Regions from separate parts of the Burkholderia sp. BCC0044 genome, predicted to be linked through region 1. Evidence: predicted binding sites of a transcription regulator. Region 1 holds the regulator's gene; each other region holds the start of a gene.
What was found. Region 1 encodes FNR, which switches genes on or off when oxygen is low (the NO sensors DNR and NnrR bind a similar motif). Its sites were predicted from a motif close to TTGATNNNNATCAA; they were not measured.
Positions count from the first base shown of each region.

Region 2: a site for FNR is predicted at 4,226-4,239, ahead of HWX14_RS12765 (universal stress protein). Genes of this name have one in related genera too.
Region 3: a site for FNR is predicted at 6,076-6,089, ahead of HWX14_RS24985 (universal stress protein). Genes of this name have one in related genera too.

Region 1 covers NZ_CADFDO010000003.1:880,784-888,556, forward strand. The annotation lists gene epsC (serine O-acetyltransferase EpsC) at 1-410, opposite strand, end outside; gene HWX14_RS20920 (hypothetical protein) at 548-781, opposite strand; gene HWX14_RS20925 (DUF3005 domain-containing protein) at 1,060-1,467, shown strand; gene HWX14_RS20930 (universal stress protein) at 1,976-2,443, shown strand; gene fnr (fumarate/nitrate reduction transcriptional regulator Fnr) at 2,547-3,293, shown strand; gene HWX14_RS20940 (LysR family transcriptional regulator ArgP) at 3,342-4,235, opposite strand; gene HWX14_RS20945 (LysE/ArgO family amino acid transporter) at 4,345-4,965, shown strand; gene HWX14_RS20950 (aldo/keto reductase) at 5,315-6,262, shown strand; gene HWX14_RS20955 (hypothetical protein) at 6,423-7,238, shown strand; gene HWX14_RS20960 (helix-turn-helix domain-containing protein) at 7,441-7,773, shown strand, end outside.
Region 2 covers NZ_CADFDO010000002.1:938,879-946,651, reverse strand. The annotation lists gene HWX14_RS12785 (DUF4148 domain-containing protein) at 182-511, shown strand; gene HWX14_RS12780 (lysozyme inhibitor LprI family protein) at 813-1,217, shown strand; gene HWX14_RS12775 (response regulator transcription factor) at 1,290-1,937, opposite strand; gene HWX14_RS12770 (PAS domain S-box protein) at 1,934-4,036, opposite strand; gene HWX14_RS12765 (universal stress protein) at 4,357-4,827, shown strand; gene HWX14_RS12760 (cupin domain-containing protein) at 5,174-5,680, shown strand; gene HWX14_RS12755 (DedA family protein/thiosulfate sulfurtransferase GlpE) at 5,866-6,891, shown strand; gene HWX14_RS12750 (hemagglutinin repeat-containing protein) at 7,433-7,773, shown strand, end outside.
Region 3 covers NZ_CADFDO010000004.1:501,227-508,999, forward strand. The annotation lists gene HWX14_RS24955 (zinc-dependent alcohol dehydrogenase family protein) at 1-170, shown strand, start outside; gene HWX14_RS24960 (helix-turn-helix domain-containing protein) at 197-970, opposite strand; gene HWX14_RS24965 (response regulator transcription factor) at 1,273-1,920, opposite strand; gene HWX14_RS24970 (PAS domain S-box protein) at 1,917-3,923, opposite strand; partial or broken gene HWX14_RS24975 (universal stress protein) at 4,168-4,631, shown strand; gene HWX14_RS24980 (universal stress protein) at 4,683-5,516, opposite strand; gene HWX14_RS24985 (universal stress protein) at 5,513-6,016, opposite strand; gene HWX14_RS24990 (universal stress protein) at 6,212-7,048, opposite strand; gene HWX14_RS24995 (zinc-dependent alcohol dehydrogenase family protein) at 7,189-7,773, shown strand, end outside.

The sequences.
Region 1 (7,773 bases):
GCGTACGCGGCCTGGATGTCGCTGACGAGCAGCGCACGAATGGCCGGCAACTGTCGGCCGAATTCGCGCGCGATCTCGAACGCGCGTTCGTCGAGCTCGGCGAACGGCGTATCGACATGCTCGGGCAGGAACGGCAGCGCGCGGCGAATCTGCTCGGACAGCACGCGCAGCGTGCTTTCGAGCGTGTGGCCGACGTAGAAGTCGACGCTTTCGTCGGTGAGGTCGGGCGCGCCGTAGTGCGTCGGAAACATCGACGCGCGCAGGCCGGTCACAATCTTGCAGATCGCATCGCGCGACGGCAGTTCGCGGATGCCGCGCGGATGGCGCGTGCGATGGAGTTCCTCGCGCGACTCGCGCAAGCCGGCGACGATTTCTTCGAGGCCCCACTGACGGGCGGGTGATGTCGACATATGCCAATGCGGGCAGCCGCGCGCGGTTGCGCGGCCGCTAATAAAGTGACGGGTTCCGCAAGATTACCGCGTTTTTTGTCCGGGAGCGGCACCCCGGGGATCGGCCGGACGGCCGACGCCGCTCGCGCGCGGCGGCGTCACATCGAGATGCTGCTCGCGTCGATCCAGCGCACGGCCCAGTCGCGCGCGTGCGCGATCGCGTCGCCTTCGTCGTTGAACTGGAGCTCGATCGGGAAAAACCGGTTCGCCACGAGCTCCCCGTCGCTCGATCGGGAGATCACGACGTAGGGCTTGAACGAACCGTCACTGGCGCGTGCGGGCGCGCAATTCAACAGATAACCGCGGTGCGTGAAGGCAGTAGTCGCTTGCATGAATCCGCCACCTCTAGTCCCTTGCTTTGTTGTTCGCTACCCGTCTTTAAGGGTGCTGCGGCGCCCCGGCGCGGGCAGAGGCGGCGAGACTTCATCCCCTGTCGCCGCTTCGCAGGAAAAGAATCATACTCTGTAGAAAACGCGTCTTCTAGCTGAAATAAATCATGACAAATCAGTGCGCGTCGCGCGACCGCGGCGATCGCCCGCGCGCCTTTTCCCGTCGTGCCCGGAACGGGATTTGCTTCGATCCGGAGCGTGTCGCCGCCAGGAGAGCCGCGATGGAATCCTCCGCTCAAACAGGTCGTGCGCGTCCGCGCAGCATCGAACTCGACAACGACGACACGCACGACAGCACGGTCGACACCGACGGCAAGAATCGCGAAGCGTCGCGCCTCGCCGGCGTCGGGCTCATCTCGCCCGACCAGGTCACGCGCAGCAACGCGTCGCTCGTCAATGCGATGCCGGAAGCCGGCGACGGCTTCGCCGGATTCGACAGCCGCCCCGACGGCAACCATCCGGCGTTCGCGTTGCGCGCCGGCTACATGGTGATCGAAAAAGGCTTCGACACGCCGACTGCGGGTGATGCGCCGTTCGGTCCCGTTCATCGGATGTACGGCAGCGCGTACTGGCCCGGGCACGGCCGCCGGCCGGAGCGCGTCATCGAGTTGACGGCCGTACCGAGATAGCCCGCGCGGCGTTTGAATCGGTCGTTCGTTTGGGAATCGCCATCGGTCGATGGTGGTGAATCGGCGCGGGCGATTGCGCTGCACGCCGATACTCGCTCGCGCGGTGCCGAAGCGAACGATTCGGCGCGTCCGCATCTTCGGCCATGCATGCCGTGCATCGCGTCGACGCACATGCGTTGACCGAAGTCATGGCGCCACGGCGCGATTGCGATTGAATGGCGATGGGTGCGGCGCGTCGACCTGGTCGCCGTGCCGGGTCGCGTCGATGCGCACGCATGCGCTTTCGTCGACGATGCGGCCGATCCATACGACACGCATCGCGCGGTGCGGCATGCGTCGCGTGCATGGCCATGCACGACAGCGACAGGAGCCGCGCGGTCGTGCGACATGACGGGCACCTCGCTGCACGATCGTGCCCGTTGGTTTACTCTGCCTCGCAGCATTGCGCATTGCCCGGCCCCATCGGCCATTCGACCGACTTCGTTTCAACCCGCCACTCGGAGACACTATGTACAAGCGTATTCTGGTTGCCGTCGACGGCAGCGACACGTCCCGCCATGCGTTCGATGCCGCGCTGGCGCTCGCGAAAGCGCACGGCGCGGAGCTGCAGCCGTTCTACGTCGTCGAGAACGCCGCGATCTACTACAACGTGCCCGGCTACGATCCGTCCGTGCTGCGCGATCAGCTCGTCGCACAGGGCAACACGCTCGCGCAGGATTTCGCGAGCCGGATGCAGGCCGCCGGCGTGAAAGGCGAAACGCGGCTGAACGAAGCGACGTCGCTCAACGACGTATCGTCGCTGATCCTCGACGGTGCGAAAGCGTTCGGCGCCGATCTGCTGGTGCTCGGCACGCACGGCCGCCGCGGCTTCCGCCGCCTCGTGCTCGGCAGCATCGCCGAACAATGCGTGCGCCACGCGACGCTGCCGGTGCTGCTGATCCCGGCGGCCGCCAGCGCCGACGAGCCGGCTGCCTGAGCGGCGTTCGGCACGCGCGGCCGGTCGCGACGTTTTGTCACCCGACGGCGGCAACTTGCGGTGGGACAATGATTTCGTCGATTCAACGCCGGAGTAAACGATCATGCTGACGCCCGTCGCCACCCGCCCCGCCGCCACGCCCCATGCCGGTAGCTGGGCTCCCCGCCAGGCCGCACACTGCTCGTCGTGCGCGATGCGGCACCTGTGCATGCCGCAAGGCCTGGCGCCCGAAGCGCTCAGCCGCCTCGAATCGGTCATCTGCGCGGCCCGCCCGGTCAAGCGCGGCGAAGCGCTGTTCCGCGAAGGCGACGCATTCGACAACCTGTACGCGGTGCGCTCGGGTTCGCTGAAAACCGTCGCGACGCGCCATGACGGCCGCGAACAGGTCACGGGCCTGCACCTCGCCGGCGAAGCGCTCGGCCTCGACGGCATCTGCGACGACACGCACCCGCGCACCGCGGTCGCGCTGGAAGACAGTTCGGTCTGCGTGATTCCGTACAGCGCGCTCAAGACGCTGTGCTCGGAAGCCGGCTCGATGCAGTTGCGCATGCACAAGCTGATGAGCGAACAGATCGTGCGCGAAACGTCGCAAACGATGCTGCTCGGTTCGCTGAATGCCGAGGAGCGCGTCGCCGCTTTCCTGCTCGACGTCTCGTCGCGCTACCTGAAGCGCGGCTACTCGCCGTCGGAATTCAACCTGCGGATGACGCGCGAGGATATCGGCAGCTATCTCGGCATGACGCTCGAAACGGTCAGCCGCACGCTGTCGAAATTCCAGAAGCGCGGCCTGATCGAAATGCAGGGCCGCCACGTGCAGATCGTCGACTTCGACGGCCTGCAGCACGTCTGACATCGCACGGCGCGCACCTCGCGCGCGCCGCCTGCATCACCTCGCCGGTCAATCGAGAAACAGCGCGGCACGCGTCTTCAGCGCCGCGCTGAAATCGTCGAGCCAGCCGATCGACAGACGCCAGCTCTGCCAGTACAGATCGATGTCGATGGTGCGCCCGCGCGACATGTCGATCAACTCACCCGCCGCCAGTTGGCGGTCGACCATCCGGTCCGGGCACATCCCCCATCCCAATCCCGTTTCGCATGCGCGCAGATAGCCCGCGACGTGCGGTATCCAGTGCTGCGGCGGATCGAGATCCGCGCGCGTCACGCGCCGGATGAAACGCGCCTGCAACCCATCCTTCGGATTGAACATCACGCACGGCGCGCGGCGCAGCGCATCGCGCGTGATCCCCGCATCGAAATAGCGGGCGTAGAACGCCGGCGAGCACACCGCGCGATAACGGATTCGCCCGAGCCGCTCCGACCGGCATCCCTGGATCGGCTCGGCCTGCGCGGTCACCGCGCCCTGCACGCTGCCGTCGCGGATGCGCGACGCGGTGTAATCCTGATCGTCGATCACGAGATCGAGCAGCGTCTCGCGCGCCGTGCAGAACGGCCCGACTGCGTCGATGAACCACGTCGCGACGCTGTCGTCGTTGACGGCCACGCGCAACGTCGGCCACGCGCTCGCGATCTGGCCCGGCAAGGCGGGCATCCGGCCGCCCAGTTCGGCTTCCAGCAACTGCACGCGCTCGGTATGCCGGCACAGCAGCGCGCCCGACGTGGTCGCGACACACGGCTGCCCGCGCTTGACGAGCACGCTGCCGACCCGCTCCTCCAGCAGCTTCACGCGCTGCGACACGGCCGACGGCGTGACGTTCAGCTCCTTGGCCGCCCGCTCGAACGAGCCGTGCCGGATCACGGCCGCGAGGGCATCGAGCAACGCGTAGTCGAGCATTAGATTTCCTTAATCCGCATTAGGTGATTTAGCTTCTCTTATTTCCGTGCCGACCGCAGACTAGCGCTACCCGATTGATTCGTCTACTGCTTCCACGGCTGTCCCCATCATGAACTGGCTTGCTTTTTCCCACGGCGCCGCACTGTGCGCGTCGCTCATCGTCACCATCGGCGCGCAGAACGCGTTCGTGCTGCGCCAGGGCATCATGCGCTCGCACGTCGGCAAGATCGTGCTGCTGTGCGCGGTGTCCGACATGATCCTGATCGGCGCGGGCGTCGGCGGCGCATCGGTGCTCGTCGAGCGCTATCCGACCTTCGTCCACGCGGTGCTGTACGTCGGCCTCGCGTATCTCGCATGGTTCGGCATCAACGCGCTGCGCCGCGCGTTCAAGCCGGGCCACGACACGCTCGACGTGCGCGGCGACGCGGTCGCGCCGCCGCCGCAGGGCACGCTCGCGATCGTGCTGATGACGCTCGCGTTCACGTGGCTCAACCCGCACGTGTATCTCGACACGTTCCTGCTGATCGGCACGGCCGGCGCGCGCGAGCCGGAAGGCGCGCGGCTCGCGTTCGCGATCGGCGCGATGACGGTCAGCGTCGTGTGGTTCCTCGGGCTCGGCTACGGCGCGCGATTGCTGGCGCCGTGGTTCCGCAAGGCGGTCGCGTGGCGCGTGCTGGATGGCGCGATCGGCAGCATGGTGCTGTTTCTCGCGGCGGTGCAGTTGCGCTGACCGAACCGTCTGCACACGGGCGGCGGCCTGCCGCCCGGCTTTCCCTCCGCGTCGGCGCCCCGCCAGCGCAACCTGCCTGAATCCCGTCGTACACTCCGCCACAAAAAATTCGCTCCCGATCGAACGCAGCCGCACGGAGCACTCACGCAGCGGACACGGTATCCGCCATCTGCCGCAAGCCGTCCATCATCGCGGCGGCACGCCGCCTGCACGAATCGAAACGATCGGCGAGAATGTCCGGTGTCCCGCGACCACGGCGGAACCGCACCGCGCACCCGGCCGTCCCGCCGCGATCGCCTCGACCCATCCCGCAGTTCAATCCCGTTACCTGCAGTTATCGGAGAGGAACATGGCACATCGCACCCTCGGTACATCGAACATCCAGGTTTCGCCGCTCGCGTTCGGCGGCAACGTCTTCGGCTGGACCGTCGACGAAAACGCATCGTTCGCGTTGCTCGACGCGCTCGCCGACACCGGCATCAACTTCATCGACACGGCCGACGTCTATTCGGCCTGGGTTCCCGGCAATCACGGCGGCGAATCGGAAACGATCATCGGCAAGTGGCTGAAGCGCTCCGGCAAGCGCGAGCAGGTCGTGATCGCGACCAAGGTCGGCCTGCTCGGCACGCGCGCGGGGCTGTCGAAAGACAACATCCTGAAGGCCGTCGACGATTCGCTGCGCCGCCTGCAGACCGACTACATCGACCTGTATTTCTCGCACCGCGACCTCGCCGACACGGCCCCGCTCGAAGAAACGCTCGCCGCCTATCAAACGCTGATCGATGCGGGCAAGGTACGCATCATCGGCGCATCGAACTACAGCGGCGCACGCCTGCGCGAAGCCGCCGCCATCAGCGCGCGCGACGGGCTGCCGGCCTACCAGGTCATCCAGCCCGAATACAACCTGCTCAACCGCGCCGACTACGAACGCGATCTCGAGCCGGTCGTGCGCGACCTGAAGCTCGGCGTCGTCAACTACTACGCGCTCGCGAGCGGGTTCCTGTCGGGCAAGTACCGCAGCGAGGCCGACCTGAAGAAGAGCGTGCGCGGCGATCGCGTCGCCGGCTATCTGAACGAACGCGGGCTGCGCATCCTCGCGGCGCTCGACGCCGTGTCGGCGAAGCACGGCACGCAGCCGGCCGCGATCGCGCTCGCCTGGCAGATCGCGCGGCCGACGATCACCGCGCCGATCGCGAGCGCGACGTCGCTTGCGCAACTCGCGCTGCTCGGCGAAGCGATCCGCGTCACGCTCGATCAGGACGACATCCGCCAGATCGACGAAGCCAGCGCGCCCTGACGCCGCCGGCGGCGGGCCGATGGAATCGCACGGGCAGGCGGTTCCGCGGCCTGCCTGCGATTCGCGCAGGGCGGATGGATACAATGGCGAGCATCCGATGGCCGCGGGGCTCGACCGGGCTTCTTCGCGCCGAATCAAAACCACCCATAAAAAATCGCCGATGAACCCCTTTGCCCGCCATTCACGTTATGCCCGTCATGCCGGTCATGCCCGCCCGCTCGCCGCAACGATCGCCGCGCTGCTCGCCTGCGCACCGGCCGTGTCCTTCGCGGGCTGGTACGAAATCGCGAACTACACCGGCACGATCGGCAACGCGCCGGTGCACGTATCGCTGCAGACCTACGACGCGATCAACCGCAACGACGCGGGCCGCTGGCGCGTCGACGGCAGCTACTACTACGACGCGCATCGCAAGCCGATTCCGTTGCGGGGCCACCGCGAGCCCGACGGCCGCCTGACGCTGTGCGAAGCGTCGTCGCCCGCGTCGAACGCCGACTCGCCGGTCGTGCCGGCCGCGTCGCCGTCACGGCCGAAGCCTTGCCCGATCGCGCTGAACGTCACCGGAAAAACGGCGACCGGCACGTGGGACGACGGCCACAAGACGCTGCCGATCACGCTGAACGAAGTCGGCCGGCTGAACGACACCGATACGCAGCACCTGCAACTCGACGGCAGCGTCGATATCCCGATGTGGTATCGCACGAAGACCCACATGCTGGTCGGCGTCTATGCGCTGTCCGACAAGTGCGGCGTCGCGATGCAGTCGCTGCGGGCCGTGAACATCGCGACGGGGCGCGTCGATCGCACGATCGCGCTCGACTGCGACGCGGGCATGGTGATGACGTCGATCTACGCGAACGTCAGCGGCGACGCGCAGCGGGCGGGCCACGTGAGCGTCGAGTTCCGCGGCGGCAAGATGGGTTACGCAGAGGACGTCTCGCTCGGGCTGCCGTCGTCTTCATCGAAGTCGAAGTAAGCCGGCAACGCTTACCCCAAAGCTGCACACGTGTCTTGACTCGCCCGGCCGCTTTCGTTGACCGGGAAGGACATCGACTGCGCAATCGCCCGCCGCGCCCCGCCGCCAGCGCGTCACGCGTGCGCCCCGGGTCTTTCACGGATTGACCGCGGCGTTCGGCGTGCCCGAGACTGCCCCGCTCGGCCGTCATCGGGAGAACGTCATGCCGGACACCAGCACGGAGATCGCCACGATCTCGACGCGCGCCGTACGCGGCGCCGAGCGCGTCGACTTCTGGATCGACCATGTCGCGCGCTCGCTCGTGCGGATCGAATGCAGCGGAAAATCGTCCGAAGGGATCGATGCGTCGCTGCGCAAACGCGATCTCGGGCTGTTCCGCGCATGCGACATCGTCGCGAACCGGCACGCGGTCGTGCGCACGCCGCACAACATCCACGCGGACCAGCGCGACGCCGTGTTCATCTGCCTGATGCGCGAGGGCCACGGCTATACGTTCCAGGACGTCGACTGCATGCAGCACGGGCCCGGCGACCTC
Region 2 (7,773 bases), on a different contig from region 1:
GCACGATCGCCGACAATCGTCTGATGAATCGTGTTATTCCCGCGCGATTGTATGGTTTCGGTCAACAGTGAATTTGCGATTTAAGTATTTACCCTGATAGCCGTGCCTCCTAGACTTCTACTCATGCGCAACGACCCCGAGTCCGAAGCGCCTGACAAAACAATCCTGGAGGTAACGCATCATGAAATCGCTGATCAAGGCAGTTGCACTGGCCGCCCTGGTGGCCGCACCGGTCGTCTCGTTCGCCCAATCGAACCAGCAGCCGCTGACGCGCGCGCAAGTGCGCGCCGAACTGGTCCAGCTCGAAAAGGCCGGCTACAACCCGAACGACTGGATCAACTATCCGGAAAACATCCAGGCCGCCCAGGCCAAGATCGCCGCCGCGCAGAACACCGGCGCGCAAGCCGACGCCACCGGCTACGGTTCGAACCCGGTCGCGACGTCGCAGTCGGGCCAGCGCGCGGTCGTGCCGGCCGTCAGCGACCGCTCGTCGGTGTACTTCGGTCACTAAGCAGGCCGTTGTCTCGCGGCCCCTCGGGGGCGCGGCTGAAGGCTTACCGGCAAAGCCCGCACTCGTTTCAGTGACGAGTGCGGGCTTTTTCAATGATGCGTGACGATGCGATGCTTTCGCCATCGGGCAGACACGACAACCGGCGAAATCGCCCGTCTCGGGCGTCAGCCGGGCACCCCGCTGACAATCCGCCGCGCGTGCGCTAGCATCGCGGTCGATGTCGCCGCGGTAGCGCGGCCCATGCACACGGGGCGCAGCACGGCACCGGGTTCCCCACTTCAACGAACAACAAGGAGCATCCATGCGTGTCTTGACCGGTCTGCTGGGCTCGCTGGCGCTGGTGGCGGGCGTCGCCCATGCGCAGGCGAATTGTGCGGACGCGACGGATCAGGCGACGATGACGGCGTGTGCCGACCGCGCGTACAAGAAATCCGACGGGGAGCTGAACCGGACCTATCAGGCCGTCACCGCGCGCCTGCGCGACGCGCGGCCGCTTGCCGACAAGCTCGTGGATGCGCAGCGCGCATGGATCGCATATCGCGATGCCGAATGCCATTTCTCGAGCGCGAATGCCGAGGGCGGCAGTGCGTACCCAATGGTCGTCTCGACCTGTCTCGACGATCTGACGAAAGCGCGCACCGAAACGCTGAAGGGTTATCTGTCCTGCGAGGAGGGCGACCTCGCGTGCCCGGTGCCCGCGAAGTAACCGTTCGCGCGCGGGCCCGGTGAGCGAGGCCCGCACCACGCCGGCTAGACGTCGTCCGTTACACGTCGTCTGTTACACGTCGTCCGTTTCGTCGAGCAGCTTGTGCCGCATCGCGTAACGCACGAGCGCTGCTTCATGCGGCATCTGCATCTTTTCGAGGATCCGGGTCTTGTAGGTGCTGACCGTCTTCGCGCTCACGCATAGCGCATTGGCGATCTCGGTCAGCGTCTGGCCGGCGGCGATTCGCCGGAACACGTCGAATTCGCGGTCGGACAGCCGCTGGTGCGGCAGCGTTTCGGCCGGCTCGTTCAGGCTCTGCGCGAACTGCTCGGCCATCGCGAGGCTCACGTAGACACCGCCCGACGCCACTTTCGTGACCGCGCCGACCAGCTCCGCGCTCGCGCTTTCCTTCGTCAGATAGCCGGACGCGCCCGCGCGGAACGCCCGCACCGCGTATTGCTGCTCCGCGTGCATCGTCAGCACGAGCACGCGCAGCGCGGGCTTCTCGTCCTTGATCTGCTTGATCAGTTCGACGCCGTTGCGGCCCGGCATCGACAGGTCGAGCACGAGTACCTGCGCGGGCGTCGCCCGCACCAGCGCGATCGTCGACGGGCCGTCGAAGGCTTCGCCGGCCACCTCGAATCCGGTGGCGTTCTGGAGGATGTGCCGCAGACCGTCGCGTACGAGCGTATGGTCGTCGGCGATGAGCACCTTGATCATGTGATGAGCGTGTCCTGTTGAACGGTGGCGAGCGGAAACGCGACGGTGATCGAGAAACCGCGCGCGAGCGCGGTGTCGATCGTCACGGTGCCGCCCAGCATGTGTGCGCGTTCGCGAATGCCGATCAGGCCGAACGACTTGTCCTCGTGGGCCGGACCGCCGGGCGCCGCGCCGCGGCCGTTGTCCGCGACGCGCAGCACGCAAGCGCCTTCCTCGATGTCGAGCCGCAACGTCACGCGTGTCGCGTCCGCATGGCGCGCGACGTTCGTCAGCGCCTCCTGGACGATCCGGAACAGCGTGGTCGCGCCCGTGCTGGTGAACGTGAGGCCGCCCGTTTCGATGTGGCGCTCGACCTCGATCCCGTAGCGGTTCGTGAAATCGTTCGCGAGCCATTCGATCGCGGGCACGAGACCGAGATCGTCGAGCATCACCGGCCGCAGGTCGGCCGCGATGCGGCGCACCGACGCGACCGTCGCGTCGATCAGCCGCCGCATGCCTTGCAGATGCGTCTGCACGCCTTCGTCGGGCTGCGCGCGGCCCGGCATGCGCAGTTGCTGCTCGACGACCGACAGGTCCATCTTCAGCGCGGTGAGCTGCTGACCGAGGTCGTCGTGCAGCTCGCGCGCGATGCGGGTCTTTTCCTCTTCGCGCACGTTCTGCAGGTTCGCGGACAGTTCGCGCAATTCCTCGCGCGATTGCTTCAGCGCGTTCTCGGCGCGCAGCCGCTCGGTGATGTCGCGCAGCATCACCGTATAAAGCTTGCCCGACGCGTCGCGGATCTGCGAGATCGACGCTTCGATCGGGAATTCCTCGCCGTTGGCCCGCAGCCCGAACAGCACGCGCTGGCGGCCCATCTGCCGCTCGGACACGCCCGTCACGCCGAACTGGTCGACGTGTTTCGCGTGCGCCGCGCGGAACCGCTCGGGGATGAAGCGCGACAGCGGCGCGCCGATCGCCTCCATCGCGGACACGCCGAACACCTGCTCGGCCATCGGGTTGAAGATCACGACCGTCTGCTTCTCATCGATCGTGATGATCGCTTCCATCGACGAACGGACGATGCCCATCATCCGCGCCTCGTTGAGGCTGCCGCGGCTGCTCGCGCCGGCATCGGCGCGGCCGCGCAGCAGCGCATGGACGAGCGCCGCGAACCCGAACGACGCGATCAGCCCGGCCGCGAGCACGGTGCCGGCCGCCCGCTGCGCGCCGGTCGCGCTCGGTCGGCCGTCCGCGGAATAGGCGAGCGTCAGCGCGGTGCCGCCGAAATTCAGCACGTCGGTGCGACGCATCAGGTCGGGTGACGCCGACGCTTCGTCGGTCGTCGTCTCGACGCTGGCGATCGCGCGCGGATCGCCGCCGGCGGTCATCCACAGGTCGATCCCGCGTTCCGCGTCGAGCGCGCGCTCGACCAGGCGCCGCGGGCTCAGCGCCGCGAACAGCATCCCGTCGGCGCCGGCTTCGCGCGTGCCGGACGGCGTGGCGGCGGCCAGCCGCGAGGTCGTCACGGGCAGGAACAGCGTCAGGGTGCGGGCGTCGCGGGACGCGTCGTCGTCGGCAAGGTGGACGCCGAGCGCGATATCGCCGGTCCGCAGCGCGCGCATGAGCGGCGCCGCGTCGGACGCGCCGAAGCGCACGACCGGCGAGTTCGAGACGGGGGCGCTGAGCGTCGCTGCCGCGAGCGGATCGGCCGGCAGCGGCTTCGCGCCGGCCAGCGCGCCGCGCGCCGCGGGCGTCAGCGGCGCATAGCCGATCTGCCGGACCGGCGAGCGGCCGCTGTCGAGATCGAGCGTTTCCGCATACCGGCGCCATTGGCCGGGCGTCATGTCCGGCACGAGGCCGAACGCGCCGCGCGCGCCTTCGAGCACGGCGACACCGGCCTGCAGCTCGTGGCGCAGCATCGCGGTCACGTGTGTCGTGCGGCGCTCGAAACGCGTGTGAACGGCGCCTTGCCACTGTTCGCGCACGAGCAGCGCGACGCCGAGCGACAGCACGGCGCCCGCGCACAGCGTAACGACGCCGGCCGCGAACGGCTGGCGTAACATGATCTGGAGGCGCATGGGCCCTCGGGCGTCCCGCGTCGGGGTTCCACTGGCGGTCATTCGATGGCCATTCTGTTGTTCGGGCTGCCCGGGGCACTCGGGCAGCGCGGCAAAACCGGGGGAAACTCGCACCGGCTGCGTGCAACGACTATTTTGAGAATGAAATTGTGCGCGCTTTACACATTTTTTGTAATGGGGTCGGTTGAAATTGCGGCAAACGGCGGGAAGCAACGGGCGCGCCGGCCGCGCTTGACGCGCGTCAACCTGCGCGTCGGCGCGTGGGGCAGACTGTTCGGCAGGCAAGCCGGCACCGGGCCGGCTTGCGGTAACGGGCCGTGGTTGCGCAGTGCGCGACGCGCGCCCGGTCGGAGGAACGGACCATGTACAAGCGGATTTTCGTCGGGCTCGACAACAGCCCGAGCGCGCGTCTCGCGCTGAACGAGGCGATCCGGATCGCCTCGGCGTCCGGCGGCGAAGTGACCTGTGCGTACGTCGTCGAACATCGGCCGCAGCTCGTCGACGTCGACGCCGGCTTCGCGGCCGAGCGCGACGGCGATGTGGCCGCGACCGATGCCGCGACGCCGGTGCTCGACGACGCGAAAGCGGCGCTCGCGCAGCAGCACGTGCGCGGCACGGTGCGCGCGCTCGACGCGTACGGCGAGGACATCGCGACGGTGCTGATGCGCACGGCGGCCGAAGCCGACGCCGACCTGATCGTGATGGGCACGAGCGGGCGGCACGGCCTGCGCAGGCTGTTGCTCGGCAGCGTGGCGGAATCGCTGCTGCGCGCGGCCGACCGGCCCGTGCTGCTGGTGCGGCACGACGAGGCGGGGGCGTCGTCGGCGGCGTAAGCGACGGCGTACGGCGGCTGCCGCTGCGGCACGAGCGCCCGCGCCTGCAGTCGGCAGGATGCCGCGCGGCATCCCGGATGCCTGCGTAAGCGGGCGCGCTACGGCGTCGCGTCGTCCAACACGGCGCGGCGGGCGTCGACGATACGGCTCGCCTGCATGCGGTTGCGCACCGGCGGTTGCATCCCGGCACGCAGTTCTGGCAGCATCGGCCGGTGTCCGCTTGTTCGCCGTGCGCATGGCCGCGGCGATCGACGCAGGGACATCCGGCGGCACCCGGTCGCATGAATCAATCGCGATCGGGCAGCCCGCCGGATGCCGGTTTTCACCCTTACCGACGTCATCTGCCATGCCGATTTCCGCGACCGACCTGATTCGCCAGTTCGACCTGCAACCGCATCCCGAAGGCGGCTATTTCCGTGAAACCTACCGCGCGACCGAGCCGGTCGTGCGTCCGGCCGACGGCGCGCCACGTGCCGCGTCGACCGCGATCTACTACCTGCTCTGCGACGGCGCGTATTCGTCGTGGCATCGCATCCGCTCCGACGAGGTCTGGCATTTCTACGCAGGCGACCCGATCGAAGTATGGGTGCTCGACGCGCGCGACGGGCTGACGATCCACCGGCTCGGCAACCCGCTCACGCATCCGGGCACCGTATTCCAGGCGGTCGTGCCGGCCGGAAGCTGGTTCGGTGCGCGCTGCGCGTCGCCGGAGCACGTCGCGCTCGTCGGCTGCACCGTTGCGCCCGGGTTCGAGTTCGCGGAATTCGAGCTGGCGGATGCGGCCGCGCTGGCGGCCGAGTTTCCCGACTACGCGGAACACGTCGCGCAGCTTGCGCAGCGCTCCGACGTGTGACCGTCGCGGTCGCGTCACGCGGGGCGCAAAGCCCGTGCCGACGGCCCGTGTTCCGCGCGGTCGAGGCCAAACCCGTTTAGAATGCCCCTGATGCACCGGTCGGTCGCGGACATGCCGCGGCGGCCGTTGCGCCGCCGTACCGACGGCCCTGTCGCGCGGCCCGCATGTCTTCCAGGAGCGCCGCCGTGTGGCACTTTCCCATTGCTATTCCATCGTCGCTCGGCCCGTGGGCCGTGTTCGCGAGCGTGTTGATCACGCAGCTCGGCGTGCCGGTGCCGGCCGTGCCGATGCTGATTCTCGGCGGCACGATGGCGGCGATGGGGCAGGCGTCCTGGGTCAGCATGTTCGCGGCGGCGATCGGCGCGACGATGCTGGCCGATTCGCTGTGGTTCTTCATGGGCCGCACGCGCGGCCGGCGCCTGCTGAACGGCCTCGTGCGCTTCTCGCTGTCGCTCGACACGACGCTGCGCTTCGCGCGTAATGTATTCGAAAGGTACGGCGCGCCGCTGCTCGTGCTGTCGAAATTCCTGCCGGGCCTCGGCCTCGTGTCGGCGCCGCTGCTCGGCACGACCGCGATCGGCACCGGCGTGTTCCTGTTCTGGGATCTGGCCGGCGCGTCGCTGTGGGCGGCGTTCTGGCTGATCGGCGGCGCGGCCATTCACGACCAGATCGTCCAGTTCGTGCTGTGGGTGCGCGCGAGCGGCGGCACGATCCTCGACGCGTTCCTCGCGATCTTCATCACGTTCCTGCTGTACCGGTGGGTGCGCCGCGTGCAGTTCCGTCGCTATCTCGCGCAGGTGCGCATCTCGCCGCCGCAGCTCGTCGAGATGATGACGTCCGACGAACCGCCGCTGATCTTCGACGCGCGGCCGAAAGCGATTCGCGAACGCGAGTCGTACCGGATTGCCGGCGCGGTGCCGGTCGATCTCGATTCGCCGGACCTGCTCGACCCGGAAATGCTGAAACGGCCGATCGTCGTCTATTGCGTGTGCCCGAATGAGGCGACCGCGAAGCGGCTCATCGCGAAGATGCAGCGCAAGAAGATGATCCACAACATCCGCGCGCTGAAGGGCGGGCTCGATGCGTGGGAAAAGCACGGTTATCCGGTCGAGCCGCTGCCGGCGGATCTGGATTCGTCGCGGTATTTCGTGCGGCCTGAGCATGGTGGGTTGGAAGGCGAGTATACGGTGCGGGCGACGTTGTCGAAGTGATGCAACCAGCGTTGCAAGTTTCGGCGCTCGATAGCGCATATTTTTCCCCATCTTGATTGATATATTTTCGATACAAGCGAGTTTCGCGGCACTGTCGCCGCTTATCTTGCAATCGTTCGGCTAACAATATCATGAGCACCTGGCCGCGATCGATCGATTGGCGCAGTGCCTAAAACCACGTCGAATTTATCCCAATAAAATCTCATCCCACCTCAGAATTAACAATCTGAAAACATTATAAAAATATAATTCTTCGGAATTTTTTAACCTCTCCGGCTCCGGAGCAGGGAAGGCCGATGCTCCTCGTATCGCATTAATCATTTCTGACAGTGCGCGGTGATTGCTTCTGCTAGCATCGCGCAGTGGATAAGAGGAGACCAATTGCGAGCGCCGTCTCGCAATCGCGACATGCATGAGAGGCGTTGTCGCTCTGACTATCCGTTGCAAGCGCGTTCAAGACCACACAGCGAATTACGTTCGGTCCTATCGACGCTGAATTCAAATAAGACTGCAAGCGGGGCGCAGTGCGCGTCAACGAAGAATGAACGAGAAATGCTATCGGGTGGTGTTCAATCGCGCGCGCGGCGCGATGATGGTCGTTCAGGAAAACGGTAGTTCACCGCATGCAGTCGGGAATTCCAAAGGCGCGAGCGCGCCATCGCGCTTGCGTATCGTTTGGCAGCCGATCGCGATGGCGGCTGCATTGCTGTTTGGCGTGCCGTTATTCAGCTTCGCTCAAATCGCGCCGACTCCGGGCACGAGCACCCGTGTGATCCAGACGCAGAACGGCATCCCGCAGGTGAATATTGCCACCCCGTCAGGCGCGGGCGTGTCGGTGAACACGTACAACCAGTTCGACGTACAAAAACCAGGCGCGATCCT
Region 3 (7,773 bases), on a different contig from region 1:
CGGTCGCCAACCTGACGCGCGCGGATGCGGCCGAATTCATGCGGATCGCCGCCGCGACGCCGCTGCGCGTCGCAGCCGTGCGCTACGCGCTGACCGATGCGAATCGCGCACTGGACGATCTGCGCAGCGGGCGCGTGTCCGGCGCCGCCGTGCTCGGCATGCGCGACTGATCCCGCCCGGTATCCGCGCGATCCGCTCAGATGCGCGCGAGGCCTTCCGAATCCACGATGCGGATCTGCTTGCCTTGCGCGGCGACGAGCCCGTTGCGCTGGAACTTCGACAGCATGCGGCTGACCGTTTCGAGCTTCATCCCGAGATATTCGCCGATCTCGTCGCGCGTCATCCGCAGCACGAATTCGGCGGCCGAGTAACCGCGCGCCTTGAAGCGGGTGGAAAGATTCAGCAGGAAGGCGGCCACGCGCTGCTCGGCGGTCATCGTGCCGAGCAGCACCATCTGCGCGGATTCGCGGACGATTTCGCCGCTCATCATCTGATAGACGTGATGCTGCATCGGCCGCACGTCGCGACACATCTGCTCGAGCTGGCCGAACGGGATGATGCAGACCGTGCTGTCCTCGAGCGCGATCGCATCGCCGTTGTGCCGCCCGGTGTGCACGCCGTCGAGCCCGAGCGATTCGCCGACGATCTGGAAGCCGGTGATCTGCTCGTTGCCGTCGCGATGCATCATCACGGTCTTGAACGACCCGGTTCTGACCGCGTAGATGCTGTGGAACGTGTCGTCCGCGCGAAACAGCGTTTCACCGCGTTTGACGTGGCGCGTCGTGCAGATCATCGCGTCGACCCGGGCGAACTCGTCGGGCGTCATTTCCCGCGGCATGCAAACGGTGCGCAGCGTGCAGGACGAGCAGCGGGACGACGTGCGCTTCGGCTGGTCTGCCCGCGCGGCGGGATGCAGCGGAATGAACGGGTGCAACGGCACCGTCGTCGGGATTTCGGCATGGCTCTGCATGATCTGCTCCGGTTGGGGCGGCAGCGGGTCGCATCGTCGCGGTTGCGCTGGCGTCGTACAGGCGGACAGGGAGGTCACCGCCTGGTTGGTCGAATCGGCGTCGCACCGGATCGGCGGGACGACGATGCCGTCGCGACGGGACGGCAAGGCCGGGCAGCTCCGGGAGGCACGCCGGTGTGTTGTTCTTGACCGGAGTATGGACAGCCGGACGCTTGATTGAAATCAGCGGAAATTGAAGATGCGGTAGGTGATAGGGAAGGTTTGTAGGACGATGCCTACAAGGGGGCGGCGGGTTGTCGCGGTCAGAGTTCGTCCGGGTCGTCGAACAGCTTGTGGCGCATCGCATAGCGCACCAGTGCCGTGTCGTTCGGCATCTGCATTTTCTCGAGGATCCGCGTCTTGTACGTGCTGACCGTCTTGACGCTGACGCAGAGCGCCTGCGCGATTTCCGAAATCGACTCGCCGGTGGTGACGCGCCGGAACACGTCGAATTCTCGGTCGGACAGGCGCTGGTGCGGCAGGAGATCGGTCGGTTCGTTCAGGCTCTGCGCGAATTGCTCGGCCATGGTCAGGCTCACGTAGACGCCGCCGGCCGCGATCTTGGTCAGCGCGGCGACCAGTTCGGCGCTGGCGCTTTCCTTGGTCATGTAGCCGGACGCGCCCGCGCGGAACGCGCGCACCGCGTACTGCTGTTCGGCATGCATCGTCAGCACGAGGATATGCAATGCCGGCTTCTCGTCCTTGATCTGCTTGATGAGTTCGACGCCGTTGCGGCCGGGCATCGACAGGTCGAGCACCAGCACGTTGGCGTCCGTGTCGCGCACGAGCGCGATCGTCGAAGCACTGTCCTGTGCTTCGCCAACGACTTCGAAACCGCTTGCGTTCTGCAGAATGTGCCGCAGGCCGTCCCGGACGAGTGCGTGGTCGTCGGCGATGAGTACCCTGATCATGACAGTACATCTCCTTGCTGGATGGCGTGAAGCGGCAATGCCACGGTGATCGCGAATCCCGCTCCCGGCCGGTTGTCGATCGTCACCGTCCCGTCGAGCATGTGCGCACGCTCGCGAATCCCGATCAGGCCGAACGACGGGCGATCGCGCACATCGCGGTCGTTCCCGGGCGCGCCGTGACCGTTGTCGGCAATGCGCAGCATGCAGTAGCCGTCTTCCACTTTCAACGTGAGCGTCACGTTCGTCGCGTCGGCGTGCCGCGCGACGTTGGTCAGCGCCTCCTGCACGATGCGGAACAGCGTGGTCGCGCCGGTGTTGGTGAACGCGGTATCGACCGGGGCGATGTCGCGGTTGACCGTGATGCTGTAGCGGTGCGTGAAATCGTTGACCAGCCATTCGATCGCCGGGACGAGGCCCAGGTCGTCGAGCATCACGGGGCGCAAATCCGCCGCGATGCGCCGAACCGACGCCACGGTCGAATCGATCAGGCGATGCATGCCGCTCAATTGCTCGCGCACGCCGATGTTGGGAGCGACAACGCCCGCGAGCGACAGTTCGACGGCGGACAGATCCATCTTGAGTGCGGTCAGTTGCTGGCCGAGATCGTCGTGCAGCTCGCGGGCGATACGCGTTTTCTCTTCCTCCCGCACGTTCTGCAGATTCGCGGATAGCTCGCGCAATTCCTCTCGTGATTGCTTGACGGCGTTTTCCGCTCGCACCCGCTCGGTGACGTCGCGCAGCATGACCGTGTACAGCTTGCCGGTGCCGTCGCGAATCTGCGAGATCGACGCCTCGATCGGGAATTCCGTGCCGTCGCCGCGCAGGCCGAACAGCACGCGTTGCCGCCCCATCTGCCGTTCCGACACGCCGGTCACGCCGAATTGCTCGACGTGCCGCGCATGCGCGGCACGGAAGCGCTCGGGGATGAAGCGGGCGAGCGGCGCACCGATCGCGTCCATCGCCGAGACGCCGAACACGCGTTCGGCGGCCGGATTGAAGATCACGATCGTCTGGTTTTCGTCGACGGTAATGATGGCCTCCATCGATGACCGGATGATGGCCATCATCCGGACCTCGGTGAGCCGGGTGTCGCCCGGATGTACACCGGCGAGCGAGCCCATCGCGGCGACTCGCCGCACGAGCGCGGCCAGTGTCAGAGACAGCGCGATGCCGGCCAGCAGCACGGCCATCGCGGCGCCGGACATCGCGGCGCGCGGTGCGCTGTAGTGCAGCGTAAGCGGCGTGCCGCCGAACGTCAGCGTATCGGTGTGCTCGAACGTATCGCGCACTTCGACGCCGTCGCCGTCGCCGCCGCCACCAAAGCCACCGGAATACACGGGGGCCGCCGGATCGTCGGCGACGATTTCCGTGTGCAGCCGATCGAGCACGGACGAATCGACGAGTCGCTCGGAATTCAGCGACGCATAAACGTACCCGGTCGCGCTCGCGTGCCGGGGACCGAGCGACGCTCCCTTTTCAGCCTTTGCATAAATCGGCAAGTACAGCGTCAGTTCCGTACGGGCGATCGTCGCACCGGTGCCGTCCTGGATCGCGTTCGCGGCCAGCGCGGCCTTGCCGGTTTCCGCTGCGCGTTGCAGTGCCTGCCGGGTCGACTGATCGTCGATGGCGGCGCTCGGGTCGATTCTTCCGATACTTCGCACGGGCGTCTGCAAGCCTTCCAGATCGAGACCGGCGAGGTAGTCCCGCCACGCTGGCCCGGATTGCGGCGCGGCCAGTGTTGCCGCGAAGCCACGCGCGCCGCGCAAGAGGGCAGCGGCGCCAAGGAGGCTGCGCCGCAGGTCCGCGGTCGCGCGCGTCGCGGTTTGCTCGAACCGGGCCTGGGCGGCTTGCCGGGCCTCGTTCTGCAGTGCACGGGACGCCGCAACCGTAGCAGTCAGACCGAGCGCGAGTGTCAGCAGCGCGGCCGCCATGGCTGCATGGCGGGCGGGCCGAATCCGTTGGGGGGACGGGCCGGCCTTGAAGGAGGGCGCATTCACTGTCATTGCCGTTCATCCTGACGGATTTCGCCGGCGGCTGGCGGGCGGCGGGCCGGACGCGAGGCAAGAAGAGCGGGGCGGGCCGGAACTGTGATGTCGCCCGAAATTGTGCGCGTTTTATCGGCGCTCGCCAATCGGGACCGATGCGTACGGGCGCCGCCGCGCCTGCTTGACCCGTATCAACCGACAGGCGCTCGTCCGGCCCACACTGGCTGGACGAACCAACCGAATTCGAACGGAGGGATGCGCCATGTACCACCGGATCTTCGCGGCAATCGACGACAGCCGCAGTGCGCGGCTCGCCCTCGATGAGGCGATTTCGCTCGCCCGCGAATCGGGCGGCCTGGTCATCGCCATGTGCGTGGTGTCGCAGGCGCGTCGGCTGACTGACGTCGATCGCGGCGATATCGATTCGCGCGGTCCGGCCGGGCTGGACGCGGACCGGGCCGCGATTGCGGTCGCGGACGCGGAAACCGCGTTCCAGCTGTCCGGCGTGCGCGGCATCGCGCAGACGATCGACGCGCGCGGAATGGACGTGTGGGACGTGCTGGCGCGTGCCGCCGCCGGATGCCGTGCGGACCTGATCGTGATGGGCACGCACGGCGGTCGCGGCGTGCGGTGCTCGGCAGCGTCGCCGAGTCGCTGGTGCGCATCGCGGACCGGCCGGTGCTGGTGGTGCGGGAGGGGGCAGGCGCGAGCGCCGGCGTGTTGTGACCGTCCGACACGAGCGGGACAGCCGCAAGCGGCTGCCCCGTTTTCGTTCGCTCAGTGGGACAGCAGCACCGGCACCGTCATCGTCTCGAGGATCGTGCGCGTCGCACCGCCCAGCACGCGCTCATGGGCGCGGGTATGGCTGTACAGGCCCATGACGAGCAGGTCCGCGTGCAGATCGGTCACCCGGTTCAGCAGCGTGCCGCCCACGCCGACCGACCGCTCGCGCGGCGTCGTCGAGAACGACGCGCGAACGCCGTGCCGTTCGAGATACGCGGCGACGTCGACGCCGGCCGGCGTCTGGTCCGGATCGGGTTGGCCGCGGACGACCGTCTCGACGTTGACGAAGCGTGCGCGGGCGAGCAGCGGCAGCGCGTCGGCCATCGCGCGCGCGGCCTCGCGCCCGCCGTCCCAGCCGATCAGCACGTTCTCGCCGAACGTGCGCACGTCGCCCGCATACGGCACGACGATCGCCGGACGGCCGCTGCCGATCACGACGTCCTCGACGAAATGGCGCGCGACGTAGGTCATGCGATCGTCGGGATCCTCCTGGCCGAGCACCAGCAGATCGGCGTGACGTGCATGCAGGATCGCCGCATCGGTCGCATTGCCGGCCGGCGCCTGCCATTCGACGCTGCGCCCGGCGCGTTCGGCGGCCGTCAGGAATCGTTCTTCCGCCTCCTTGCGCCGCTGGTCGCACAGGCGCTCGTAGACGGCCAGCTTCAGCGGTTCGTCGGGCCGACGCAACGGTTCGAAGAGGTCCTGGCAAACCAGGTAGAGGCCGATCAAATGCGCGTTCCAGCGTCCCGCGAGCTGGAGCGCGAGGTCGACTCGCGTCGCACAGCGTTCGCTGTCGTCGAGATGGACGAGCAGGGTCTTGTAGCTCATGACGGCACCTTTTCGGTGGAAGCGGCAGCGACTTCGGCCGACGCCTTCGTTTCGCAGCTCGCCGGAATCATCAGGACCGGGCAACCGGCCTGGCGCAGCACGCGTTCGGCCACGCTGCCGAGGAACATGCGCCGAAAGCCGCGCCGGCCATGCGTGCCCATCACGATCAGATCGGCGTCGATCTCGCCCGCGAGACCGACGATCCGGTGCGGGATGTCTTCGCCTGCCGGCGCGACGTTGGAAATCTGCGGCGTGCCGGCCACGTTGCGCGCCTTCATGCGTCGCGCGGCGTCCTCGGTCACGCGCAATCCTTCTTCACGAAATGAATCGACCAGGATCGACGGATCGTATCCATACATGTCGTAGGCCGGCACCAGGAAATCGACGACGTAGACGGGTGTCAGCCGCGCGCCCGTTTGCGCCGCGAGATCCAGCGCGGCGTCGAGTGCACGGGACGACGTGTCGCTGCCGTCGAGTGCGACCAGAATGTTCGAGTACATGGCATGTCCCTTGAACGGTTGTGGATGAAACCATCATCGGCGCGTGCACGCCGATGGCGCTGATCTGGATCAAGCGTCCCGGTTGCCGCGCAGCACGCCCGCCGGGGGGCGCGCCGCGATCCACGCTTCGTTGGCGGGCTCGACGACCACCGTGACCGCGCTCGACGCGGACGACACGACGTTCGGCCGGGCGGCTCAGTGCGACATCAGCACCGGCAGCGTCATCGACGCGAGCACCGTGCGCGTGGCGCCGCCCATCAGCAGCTCGCGCCAGCGCGGATGGCCGTACGCGCCCATGACGAGCAGGTCGGAACCCGTTTCATATGCGCGCGACAGGAGCGTGTCGCCGACGGACGAGCCGGCGCCATCGATGTCGAGCACGTTCACGTCGTGCGCATGGCGCGCCAGCATCAGCGCGGCATCGGCGGCCGGAATCCGCGTGGCCGCGGCCTCCGAATTGCCGTTGACCACGGCGACGACCGTCGTGCGCTTCGCGTGTTCGAGAAAGGGCAGCGCGTCGTGCGCGGCGCGGGCCGCTTCGCGGCTGCTGTCCCATGCGACGAAAACCCGTTCGCCGATCGACGCGAATTCTCCTGTGTACGGCCAGAACAGCACCGGGCGGCCGGCCGACAACACGAGGTTCTCCGGAAACTGGTCGTCGATGTAGGTCTCGGGATCGTTCGGGTCGCTCTGGCCTGCGATCACCAGGTCGGCGAGACGGGCGGCCCGCGGGACGGCCACGTTCGCGCGCTCGTCCGCGCGAATCCAGGTTGCCGGCACTTTGGCGCGCGCCGTCTCCGCATGGAACAGACGCTCCAGCGCGGCGAGCCGCTCGTCGCGCTGTTCGCGGTGCGCGCGGAAATAGTCGGCGGAGCCGGCCATCACGTAGAACGAATGCGGCTCGGGCGTGTAGACCGCGAACAGCCCGGTGAGATGCGCACCGAAGCGCCGGGCGAGACGCAATGCGAACTCGAGGCGCGAATGCGCGCGGGCGCTGGTATCGAGGTGCACGACCATGCTTTTGTAGCTCATCGGAATCGCTCCATCGACGGGTGATCCGCCAGTGCAATCCAGTCTACGAAGCAGGGTTTCCACGCGCTTGACTCAGATCAACGGCAGCCGCGCGCCACGGTCGCATAGTGAAGTGGACGGCAACTCATTGATCGACAGCGATGAAAGCACTCGTCTACCACGGGCCGGGGCGCAAGGCGCTCGAGGAACGGCCCAAACCGGAACTGCAGTCGCCCACCGATGCGATCGTCCGCGTGACGCGCACGACGATCTGCGGCACCGATCTGCATATTCTCAAAGGCGACGTACCGACCTGCGAACCCGGCCGTATTCTCGGCCACGAGGGCGTCGGCATCGTCGAGCAGGTCGGCGCCGCGGTCGATTCGCTGAAGCCGGGCGATCACGTGCTCATATCGTGCATCTCGTCGTGCGGCCGCTGCGAATACTGCCGCCGCGGACTCTATTCGCATTGCACGACCGGCGGCTGGATTCTCGGCCATCGTATCGACGGCACGCAGGCCGAGTACGTGCGTATCCCGCATGCGGCGACCAGCCTGTACCGGATTCCGGCCGGCGCCGACGAGGACGCGCTCGTGATGCTGTCCGATATCCTGCCGACCGGGTTCGAATGCGGGGTGTTGAACGGCAAGGTGCAGCCGGGGTGCTCGGTCGCGATCGTCGGCGCCGGTCCGATCGGGCTGGCCGCGTTGCTGACCGCGCAGTTCTACTCGCCCGCGCGGGTCATC